2 regions of the Labrys sp. HAY1-8F genome follow, and region 2 is predicted to be linked to the other one. Evidence: riboswitches for the same ligand, from Rfam matches in the RefSeq annotation. Region 2 holds a riboswitch; the other holds the start of a gene.

Region 1 (5,746 bases), on a different contig from region 2:
CAAAACGCTTCAGGCTCGATTTGCCGTGGAGCGATTGACGGGCCATTCTCCGACATCCCGTTGGACATCCGAGGTCTCCCCTTCATGCCGATCCTGATTCTCCGCCTCGTCACCGCATGGGCCAGCGTCGCCGCTTTCCATTTCCTGGCGGACCCGCTTTTGGGTCACCTCGACACGCCACTTGTCGCAGTGGCGGTCTTCCTGTGGCTCCTGGCTGTGATCATGTGGACCGCCTTCGGCGTCGTGCACGAGGCGGAGGTGCTGGCACATCGTCTCGGCGAGCCCTACGGCACATTGATCCTAACGCTCGCGATCGTCATCATCGAGGTCGCGCTGATCTCCGCCGTGATGCTGGGCGCCAAAGGAGCCCCGACCCTCGGGCGCGACACGATGTTCGCGGTGCTGATGATCGTTCTCAACGGGGTAGTCGGGCTTGGTCTTCTACTCGGGGGCATGAAGCATTTCGCCCAGCGCTACAATCTGAAGGGCGCGGCATCCTATCTTGCGATCATCATTCCGCTGGCCGTCATCCCCCTGATCTTGCCGAATTTCACCACCTCCGTCAGCGACGGCTCCCTGACGCGCTTCCAGGCGATCAGTTTCTCGATCTTCACGCTCATGCTCTATGGCGCCTTCCTGGTGCTTCAGACCGGCCGCCACGCCGAGTTCTACCGCGAGCCGTCTGCGGAAACCGCTCCAGTACAAGAGGAGGACACGGGGATCGAGGAGGCAGCCGACGACGGCCCGATCGTGCCCCATCTTCTCCTGCTTTTGCTGAACATCCTGCCGATCGTTCTGCTGGCGAAAAGCCTGGCAAAAGTGCTCGACTTCGGCATCGCCCGCCTGGGCGCCCCGACAGCGCTCGGCGGCATTCTGATCGCCATGATCGTGTTTACACCCGAATGCATCACGGCTTTGCGGGCCATTACGGCCAATCAGCTACAGCGGGCCATCAATCTATGTCTCGGTGCGGCGGCCTCGACTCTGGGCCTCACCGTGCCGGCCATCCTCGTGATCGGTCTCCTGACCGGACAGAATGTGGTGCTCGGGCTTTCAGCGACCAACATGATATTGCTGGCGATGACGCTGGTGCTTTCGACGCTCACCTTCACAGGCACCAGAACGACGATGCTTGAGGGCGCGGTGCATCTTGGCGTGTTCTTCGTCTTCCTGGTTCTGGTCTTCAGCCCGTAAGAGGCATGGCCCGCCTGTCTCTTGCACAAGCCGACCCGCCAACGGCCAGGCGATGGCGAGCATATCTGCAGTCGTGGCGGAAGCGCTCCTCTTCTGTCATGACGAAATAAGGCCTCCAGGCGCCTGTCCATCTCACGGATGATAGCTTCTCCCCTGTCCGGCTCTCCGACGAGCCTGGCGACCTGGCGGATCTGTCCGCGCACGCCCTCGAGACCCTGCAGGACATCGGACTCAGCGACATTCATGCCCACACGATGCAGCAGCAGAAGTTCATCCGTACACGTGTTGATGGAGACGACGCGTTTGGGTGGTGGAGACGCAGACACCGGAGTCTCGGCGCTGGCTTGTCCGATACCAGACATCGCGAGGACCAGGCAGGCCACCAGAAGGTGGGCGCTGCTCTGGTCGAGACCCCGAGATCGGGGCATCAAAACGCCCGCACCCGAACACCGCCATAGACCCCGAGGCCCGGCTGAAGAAAACCAATTGGTTCCTGATAGCGACGGTCGAACAGGTTATCGACGCGCGTGTAGAGATTGATCTTGTCGTTCAGATCATAGTCGGCGGCGAGGTTCACCGTCGTGTAGCTGGGAGTTCGCATGCGTCGGATCGAGAAATCACGGTTACCATCGACCCAGGAACCGACGAAGAGCAACGTGGCGGAGAGGTGGAGCTGGTCGATCGGCGACCAGTTCGCCTGCAGGCTGACCTTGTGCCGCGGTCGCCTCAGCAATTCCTGGTTCTCGTCCTCGTCCTTGGCGATGGTGAAGGTGTAGTCCGCCCTCAGATCGAGCTGATCGTTCACCTTCCAGGCGATGAAGGACTCGTTGCCATGCGTTTCGGCCCTGCCGATGTTGATATTGGTGGTGAAATCGGCATTGGCCATGATGAGGTTCTTGATCTTGTTGTAAAAATACATCGATCCAACCCGAACCTCGCCATCGAACAAGGGCTGTTCGAAACCGACATCATAGCCGGTGCTCTCTTCCGGCTTGAGGTCGGGATTGGCGTAGAAACCAAAGGCTGGAAAACTCTGATAGAGCTGGCTCAAGGTCGGTGCCTTGAAGCCCGTGCCGACGCTGGCCTTCAGTTGGGTTCCGGTCTGATCGAAGGTGTAGGTCGGGGCGATGCGATAGGTGAAGTGACCGCCGAAACTATCGTAATGGTCATAGCGAATGTTGGACGCCACGGTGAAGCCCTTGAAGAGGTTTGCTTCCACCTGGGCATAGGCTGCGTTGTCGACATCCGAAGCCTTGAGATTTCCCAGATCCAGGCTGAAGCGCTCGTGCTCGACGCCGAGCAGCACCTTGTAATTGTCGCTGAGGGCAATCTCCTGCCTCAGGTCAAACTTCAGCCGTTCGCCGGTTGCCGCGCTCGGCGCCGTGAAGGTCACCGGCGGATAGACGTTCCGGCTCCATAGATTGCTGTAGGAAACGCCGAATATGGTTCGGTAGCGATTATCGAGCGAATGCCAGATACCCTCGGCACGCGTGAACAATTGATGGTTCGACAGCCAGGTGCGTGAAGGGTTGGGCGCGCAAAAGCACGCTCCATAGCCGTCGCTGGTGAAACCGAGCTTGGAGTTGGTGTAGCGGGCAATGACGTTGACGGAGAAATTATCCGTCAGATCGGCACCGACCCGGCCGGAATAGGTGTAATTGTCATAGTAGTTGGGGCGCGCGACGGTGCCGGATACGAGAAGTTCCCAGGGCGTGACCGGTGTGTCCGTCGAACGAAAATGCTCGATACCGAAGGTGTAGTTGAAAATCGAAGCCGAGCCGCTCACTCCCGCGCGTTGATTGAACGTGCCATGTGATCCGCCTTCGACACTGGCCGTCAGCTTGGGGGCGCCTGAGCCTTTCTTCATGGTGATCGAGATGACGCCTCCGATGGCGTCGGCGCCATAGAGTCCGCCTTGCGGTCCACGCAGAATTTCGATGCGCTCAATGTCACCGGTCAGCAATTGGCCAAGATCGGCGGCAGCATTGGGAACGGCAGGATTGGAAACATCGATGCCGTCGATGAGCACCTTGACATGGTTGGAATTGGTTCCGCGCATGAAGATGGAGGTCTGGGTGCCCGGGCCGCCTGACTGCACGAGATTGAGGCCGGGCACGGCGCTCAGTACGTCGTTGACGGTGCGCCGTTGCTGTTTGGCGATGTCATCTGCCGTGATTACCGTGACCGAACTGCCTATCTGACTGGCAGGTGTCAGCGTCAGCGTGGCAGAATTGACATAGACCGGATCCAGTTCGATCGGCTCGGGCGGTGTTCCCGTACTCTGCGCCAGAGCATGCGTCGCCAGAATGCAGGACGTCCCAACGATGCCGGCTGTCAAAACCGCGCGTTGCAGGCGTGAAATAGTCGAGTCCATGAAGACCTCAAGCAGGATAGCCAATGGCCGTCACTGCGATTGAAGTCCCTCCCGCTGTCCCATAAGGACATGTGGATCGACCACCATTGAGGACCCCCGCCCAATGTTACCGCGCGTGACCATTGTGACGGCAGGTCTCCTGGCTCACGGGTCGTCGTACGCCTCGTCGCCTTCCCGGGCCTGATCCCAGTGGCATGTAACGAAGGACTCACCGCCTACAGTTGCGGGGGCAGCCACGGTTCGAAATGATTTCTCACTTCTCCGCGTTCCCTATTATCCCCGAGGGGAACCGTCGACGTGACGCTAGGGTGACAGGGTCGCAACTGTCAAGCACTGGAAATCCCGTCCTGTGCAATCCTGGACGATTTCAGGGAAAGCTTGTGCTCCATCTACCTGGTTTGGATCGTACTCGCCGGCCCTGCTGGAGCCGGCGAGAATCGGGATCGTCGTTGGACCGAGGTGACGAGCGTCTATGACGCCTTTTTCCTTCTGCCCTTGCTTGGGGCGGGAGGCGGCGGTGGCTCGCTCTTGGCTTTCTGGCGCACTTGGCCAAGGCCGAGTTCCCTTGCGAGGCGAGAGCGATGAGCCGAATAGTTTGGTGCAACCATGGGGTAGTCGCTGGGTAGCCGCCACTTTTCCCGATACTGCACCGGCGTCAGGTCATAGGCTGTTCGCAGATGCCGCGTCAGCGATTTGAATTTGCGACCGTCTTCCAAACAGATCAGATGATCCGGGGTGACGGACTTCCTGATCGGAACGGCAGGCGTCAGCGGTCTGTCTGCTTCAACCGGCTTTGGACTATTCAGACCAGTAAGGCTTCCATGCACCGAACGGATCAGATCCGCGAGGGAAGCTGTGGCGACCTGATTGTTGGCTACATAGGCGGAGACGATGTCGGCGGTCAGGTCGAGCAAACTCGTGTCTTCTTCAAGCATGTTCAATCACTTTCTTGTTGTGTTGATATCGAAGTGAGTGACGTTTTTCTTTATGAGCGCAGCATTGTGGACCCGATCGCTGCGCCATCTTGGATTCTCAGGCAATTGTGGGCCAGTGTAAAGGACGCTCCGTAAACAATCGAAGTCCTCGCCACCACTATTTTGAGTTTTCTCGGATTTTGCTGCCACCAGCGGTTCTCTTTGAACAAATCCAGATAAAGGAGGGTCGTCTGAGAGCATTCGATTTACATCGGCCCGTTCTCGAACGAAGATCAATCTCCTCAAGACAGACAACCTGCCGCGCCCATCCGCCAGGGTTCATGCCAGCAACGTTCCTACCTTTGGAGAAGCCCACGGTCGCAACCTCGCGCAAGAGGCACCCTGGCAGAAACGGCGGCGTTCGTGTGCAATGACTTGCATACACTCCCGAAGCGTGGCGTGGTTGGAGCGAGTGTTATGCATCGGATCATCATGCGGCGGCAGCGCAACCGACGGCTTCACATGCCCGCCGGTCGCTCATTCCCTGGGTTCGACCGGATGTGCTGACGGCTTTCCGCGCGACAGGGGGCGTCACCATTTCTTTCCCACCAGATCCCTCCGCGACATTGTCGAACATCACATGCGCTAGCATCGGTTTGAGTTCTGCGTTCTCATTCCTTCATCTGCCTAGCCAGCGATACATTCATGCCGCCGTATTGCGCCTTCCACTTGTAAAATGCTGGCGTCACCGATCCCATGATTCCGGCAGGGCGCCGAGATGGTGACACAGCGGATACTGTATCGTCGGCGAGCATCTCTGTCGTTGTGGCGCTCCCATACAGAATCTGGCCTACACCGCATCCCTTGTTTCAGACGATATGCATGCTCCATCAAAGCTGGGATCAAAGATCCAGGATAATCCAATCTTGATCCCTATCCTGCATTGCTATTGGCCGCACCTTCCAGCATCGATAAAATTCACCGAATGCTACGCCAATCGACTATATTTCCCGCAACACCTTTCGGCCAATAAAGACCGATGAGAATAGCAACCATCCACGACATTTTTCGTTCCAGCGTGCTCGGCATGCCGGAAGCCGATCCCGTCATTGGCCACTGGTTCTACAATCGGTTCCTTCAGATTTTGCGACCACTTCGCGTCGAGGTCGAGCGTGTCTCGATCCTGGCGGATGGCGGCCCCACCCTGCTCGAGGATCTCGCAGCACGGCATGGTTGGCCGCGGGACAAAAGTGGCTGGGCGCAT
Region 2 (5,746 bases):
CACCTTTGGAGCCTGATTCCATTCCAGGGACATCATGGACACTTACCCGACAGGGGCCATGATTCGAAAATCTCCCGCGTCAATTTCCCACGCTGACAGGCAATTGCCGTGGAGCGGTCGCGGTCGCGAATGCCGGCAATGTGCCCTTCGGCCAGAAGGCGGGTTACACCCGCAACACCGTTGACGGTCTGCCGAGATAGAGATAGTTATGTTATAACGTTTCATACAAATGAAGCCCATTCTGGCGCCCGCGGCATCGTCATGTCCGGGGGCGCTCGCAACGGATCAAGGAATTCCGACATCATGCAGCCCGCGCCGCAGACACCCGTCACCGTCCTCACTGGCTATCTCGGAGCAGGCAAGACCACGCTTCTCAACCGCATCCTGACCGAGAGCCACGGCAGGAAATATGCTGTCATCGTCAACGAGTTCGGCGAAGTCGGCATCGACAATGATCTCGTCGTCGATACCGACGAGGAGATCTTCGAGATGAACAATGGTTGCATTTGCTGCACGGTGCGCGGCGATCTTATCCGCATCATCGAGGGTCTGATGCGCCGGCGCGACCGCTTCGATGCCATCCTGATCGAGACGACCGGGCTGGCCGATCCCGCGCCGGTCGCCCAGACTTTCTTCGTCGACGACGATGTGCGCGCCAAGACCAGGCTCGATTCGATCGTCACCGTGGTCGACGCCAGGCATCTGCTTGGCGAAATCGAGACAGCGCATGAGGCCCAGGAGCAGCTCGCCTTTGCCGATACGATCCTCCTCAACAAGACCGATCTGGTCACGGCCAGGGAACTCGAACGGGTGGTGAAGCGGATCCGCCGCATCAATCCCACCGCTACCCTCCACGAGACACGCCGCTGCGATATCGCGCTCGACAAGGTGCTGGATCGCGGTGCCTTCGACCTCGACCGCATCCTGGAAGCCGAACCCGATTTTCTTGCAGGATTCCATGACCATGAGCATGACGACCATGTCGGCAGCTTCGCCCTCGTTGCCCGCGAGCCGCTCGACCCCGGCAAGTTCATGCCCTGGCTGAACATGATCGTGCAGCAATTCGGCACCGACATGCTTCGGCTGAAAGGCATCATCGCCTTCGACGGCGATCCCCAGCGCTTCGTGGTGCAGGGTGTGCATATGCTGATCGAGGGCGATCATCAGCGCCCCTGGAAGCCGGAAGAGGAGCGCAGGAGCCGTTTGGTGTTCATCGGGCGTAATCTGCCGAAAGACGTGATCGAACAGGGGTTCCTGGCCTGTCGGGCCTAAAGCGTTTTGCTCCAGGTGAGGGAAGGCGCGTGCTGAGGCGGGAAAACAGGGCTCGCCATCGGCCGCCACCCGCTTTGCATATTCGCTTGACCGCGATCGGGACACCCCGGTAACTGTGGCACTGACGGTTCCCGTCGGGTGCGAGCCCGATGGGAGTAATAGGGAACACGGTCCGGCTTTCTCGAAGCCCATGCCGTGGCTGCCCCCGCAACTGTAGGCGGATTGCCGAGCATCCTCGTGGCGCCAAAAGCGCCATGCCACTGTGGGTGACCCCATGGGAAGGCAGAGGCAAGGCCGATATCCGTGAGCCAGGAAACCTGCCGTCATCTCGATCAATCCCATGTCACGGGCGGGGATGCCCGGAACAGGAGACAATGTGACGTTTCTTCCCGCCATCTCGGGCCGTCGCCCACCTGTTCCCTCCGCTTCGCGCCATCAGACCCTCTGCCATAGCTTGGCCTGAGGGCGTTTCCCGTTTTCGGCCCTGCGCCGAACAGCGCCATCTTCCTATCGCGAACCGAGAGAACGTCATGACTTTTCCCAAGACAAGGGCCCGCTGGAGCAAGGCCTGCTGGTCGAGCTTCGCCGTCATGCTTGCGGCCGGCTTCAGCCTGACGCTGAGCATCGATCCAGCCGCCGCCCAGGCGACCAAATATCCGCTCAAGATCACCAATTGCGGACGCACCGTCACCTTCGACCATGCTCCGCAGCGCACTGTCTCCGTCGGTCAGAGCGGTACGGAGGTTCTCTACCTTCTCGGTCTTGCCGACAAGGTGGTGGGGACGGCCGTCTGGTTCGGCCCGGTTCTGCCGGGCTATGAAGAGGCCAACGTCAAGATTCCGCGCCTGGCCGACAATGATCCGAGCTTCGAAAGCGTAATCGCCAAGAAACCCGACCTCGTGACCGCCCAGTTCCAGTGGCATGTCGGCCCCAGTGGCATCGTCGGCAAGCCCGAGCAGTTCGAGGAACTAGGTGTCCAGACCTATGTTTCGCCCGCTGATTGCGTCGGCAAGGACAATTCCAGCGGTGGCGACGGCACCCGCGGCACCCTTTTCACCATGGATCTGGTCTATCAGGAGATCAGGGAACTCGCCGAGATCTTCGACGTGCAGGAGCGCGGCTCGAAGGTCATCGCGGACCTGAAGGCACGCGAGGAAGCTGCCCGCCGCAAGATCGCCGCCGGCGATGGCAAGGTCTCGGCTGCCTTCTGGTTTTCGAGCGCCAAGGTCGATGTCGATCCCTATATGGCCGGCAAGAACAGCGTCCCAGGCTACATCATGTCCGTCCTGGCTGTCCGGAACATCGTGGAAAGCGAGGAGGAATGGCCGAGCGTCGGTTGGGAGACCGTCGCCAAGGCCGATCCCACCATCATCGTCGCCGGCAGGATGGACCGTCGCCGCTATCCCGCCGACGACATCGCCGTGAAGCTCAATTTCCTCAAGACCGATCCGGTGGCGAGCCTGATGCCGGCCGTCAAGCAGGGCCATGTCGTGGAAATGGACGTCCAGGCCATGCAGCCGAGCGTGCGTGTCGTCGACGGCATCGAGATGCTCGCCAATGCCATCCAGCGTTTCGGCCTGAAGCGTTGAGATGAACCGCGCTGTCACGCGATTGCTGGCAATCGGCATGCTGGCGCTGGCCGTGCTGGTGTTGGCGCTCTGGCTGGGCGCCGCCATCGGCGAGACGGCCATCCCGATGGAGGTGGTGGCCAAGACGGCGGCCAACCGCCTGTGGGGGGCCGGCTACATTCTCGATCGCATCGATGAAGGCATCGTGTGGAACTACAGGCTGAGCCGCGCCGTCGTCGCGGCCTGCTGCGGCGCGGCCCTGGCGCTGTCGGGTGTCGTGCTGCAGTCGCTGCTGCGCAATGTCCTGGCCGATCCCTATGTGCTCGGCATCTCGGCCGGGGCATCGACGGGGGCAGTTGGGGTCGCCATTCTCGGCCTCGGCGCAGGATTTTTGAGCCTGCCGGCCGGCGCCTTTCTCGGTGCGCTGGTGGCCTTCGGTTTCGTCGCCTTGCTGGCGATGCGATCGGGGCGCGGAACCGGCGCGGTGATCCTCGCCGGCGTGGCTGGGTCTCAGCTTTTCAATGCCCTGACCTCCTTCATCGTCACCAAGGCGGCCAATGCCGAACAGGCGCGGGGCATCATGTTCTGGCTGCTGGGCAATCTTTCGGGCGTGCGCTGGCCGGATGTCTGGCTGGCCCTGCCGATCACGGCCGTGGGGCTGCTGGTCTGCCTCTGGCACGCTCGCGCGCTTGATGCCTTCACCTTCGGCACGGAATCGGCGGCATCCCTCGGCATTTCCGTCCGGCGCGCTTATGTCGTGCTCGTCGGCGTCGCGGCGATGATGACGGCGGTGATGGTCAGCATCGTCGGATCGATCGGCTTCGTCGGTCTGGTGATTCCGCACGCCGCGCGGATGGTGGTGGGCGTGCGCAATGGGCGATTGTTGCCGGCCAGCGCCCTGATCGGCGCCGTCTTCATGATCGTCGCGGACATTCTGTCCCGAATCATCATCCCCGGCCAGGTCCTGCCGATCGGGGTGATCACGGCCCTTGTCGGCGCGCCGGCCTTCGCTCTCATCCTCAGCCAGAGAAAGGCGACGGCATGAGCCTGTCGGCACGCAATCTGTCCTGGTCGGCGGGCGGGGCCTCGATCCTGCAGGGTGTATCGCTGGAGGTTCGTCCGGGCGAGTTGCTCGGCATCATCGGCCCGAATGGCTCGGGCAAGACCAGCCTGATGTCCCTGCTGGCCGGTATCCGCCGCCCGCAGGGCGGCGAGGTGTTGCTGTCGGGCCAGCCACTCCACGCCTTGGCTCGCCGCGAAATCGCGCGCCGGATCGCTCTGGTCGAGCAACAGGCCGAGACGGCCGATCGCATTACCGCCCGCCAGGCCGTGGAACTCGGGCGGACGCCGCATCTGGGTGCCTTCATGCCCTGGTCTGGCAAGGACGATGCCATCGTCGACCTCGCACTGGAGGAGGTTGCCATGACCAGCCTTGCCGCTCGCCTGTGGCATACGCTCTCGGGCGGCGAGCGCCAGCGCCTCCACATCGCCCGCGCCTTGGCGCAACAGCCCGAAATCCTGCTTCTCGACGAGCCCACCAATCATCTCGATATCGGCCACCAGATCGGCCTGCTGCATCTGGTTCATCGCCAGAACCTCACTGTCGTGGCGGCCCTGCATGATCTCAATCATGCGGCGATGTTCTGCGATCGGGTCGCGCTGATGCAGGCGGGGCGGATCGAGGCGATCGGTCCTCCGTCCGAGGTGCTGACGGCTTCGCGCATCCAGTCGGTCTTCGGTGTCGCCGCTGAGGTTGTCCACGACGGTACCGGTGGCTGTTTCATCCGCTATCGGCATCCGGATCTTCCAGTGCCGCGGCCGGGCTGGGTCGCGGCTGCGTCATGACGCGGGCTCAACCGACAGATGAGGAGGGCCGACGGATGACGGGCGCCAGTTCAGCGAATTTCGATCTCAAGGAAGAGATCCGTGATTATTGGTCGAGGCGTTCGGAAACCTTCGACCGCGCCTTCGGGCATCATATTCCCGAAGGGCCGGAATTCGAGGCCTGGGCCGCGGCGATCCGCGATCATCTCGGTACCGAACCGCGCCGGATCCTCGATCTGGCTTGTGGGACGGGCGAGATCACCAAGCTGCTGCTGGCGCTCGGCCACGAGGTCACGGCCCTGGATTTCTCCGAGGCCATGTTGGCGGTGGCCCGTCGCAAGCATGCCGGCCGGCAGCGCCTGCGCTTCCGGCTCGGCGACGCCGAGAACACCATGGAACCGGAAGGCGCCTATGACGCGGTCGTCTGCCGGCATCTGGTCTGGACACTGACCGAGCCGCAGAAGGCCTTTGCCGATTGGTATCGCGTGCTGAAGCCGGGCGGCAGATTGCTATTCTTCGACGGGGATTGGGCCAGGCCCACCAGGGTCGGCCGGATGGCGTCCAAGCTCATCGCCCTGATCGACCGCCTCGGCGGTGCCGATCCCTATTATGACGGCGCGATGAGCGAGCGCCATGCCCGCATCATGGAGAGGCTGCCTTTCGGTAGGGGGCTACGGAGCGCCGATCTCCTTCCGTTCCTGGAGCAGGCCGGTTTCAGGAATATCGTGATCTCTTCGCATCGGCCGATTGCCGCTGCCCAAAGGCGCCAGGCCGATCTGCGCAACCGGCTGCGTAGCCATCTCTACCAGCGCTTCATCATCTGCTGCCGCAAGTGAGGCCTCCGCGACCGGTCGCCTTGCATGGCTGTCCGGCAGGAACCATATGATCGAGATCAGTCTCGAAGGACCTCAGGCGGAGAGTGCCATAGGCGCTAACTTTGCGAGTGTAGGCGCCTGAAACGAGGTGTGCCGATCTCCAGATCGGCATCTTCCTGCCGGCAAGCACGGCGCTTCCAAGATGGTCGATCTGGAGATCGACCCACCAGATAAGCACCGAGAGAGCCCGTCTTGTCTTCCCTCTGG

The links. A riboswitch is a leader RNA that binds a small molecule or an ion and turns the genes downstream of it on or off. The one in region 2 is predicted to bind cobalamin.
Region 1: it holds a riboswitch for cobalamin, as region 2 does, so the genes downstream of both, ACR9ZN_RS04500 (TonB-dependent receptor plug domain-containing protein) here and ACR9ZN_RS15545 (ABC transporter substrate-binding protein) in region 2, are expected to answer to the same signal.

What each region holds. Positions count from the first base shown of each region.
Region 1 is NZ_JBPGWZ010000001.1:980,749-986,494, forward strand. Features, by position in the region: gene ACR9ZN_RS04495 (calcium:cation antiporter) at 85-1,194, shown strand; gene ACR9ZN_RS04500 (TonB-dependent receptor plug domain-containing protein) at 1,622-3,568, opposite strand; cobalamin riboswitch at 3,681-3,877, opposite strand; gene ACR9ZN_RS04505 (Ros/MucR family transcriptional regulator) at 4,039-4,503, opposite strand; gene ACR9ZN_RS04510 (hypothetical protein) at 5,522-5,746, shown strand, end outside.
Region 2 is NZ_JBPGWZ010000002.1:1,404,594-1,410,339, reverse strand. Features, by position in the region: gene recQ (DNA helicase RecQ) at 1-33, opposite strand, end outside; gene ACR9ZN_RS15550 (CobW family GTP-binding protein) at 304-1,272, shown strand; cobalamin riboswitch at 1,381-1,611, shown strand; gene ACR9ZN_RS15545 (ABC transporter substrate-binding protein) at 1,803-2,861, shown strand; gene ACR9ZN_RS15540 (FecCD family ABC transporter permease) at 2,863-3,885, shown strand; gene ACR9ZN_RS15535 (ABC transporter ATP-binding protein) at 3,882-4,685, shown strand; gene ACR9ZN_RS15530 (class I SAM-dependent methyltransferase) at 4,721-5,500, shown strand.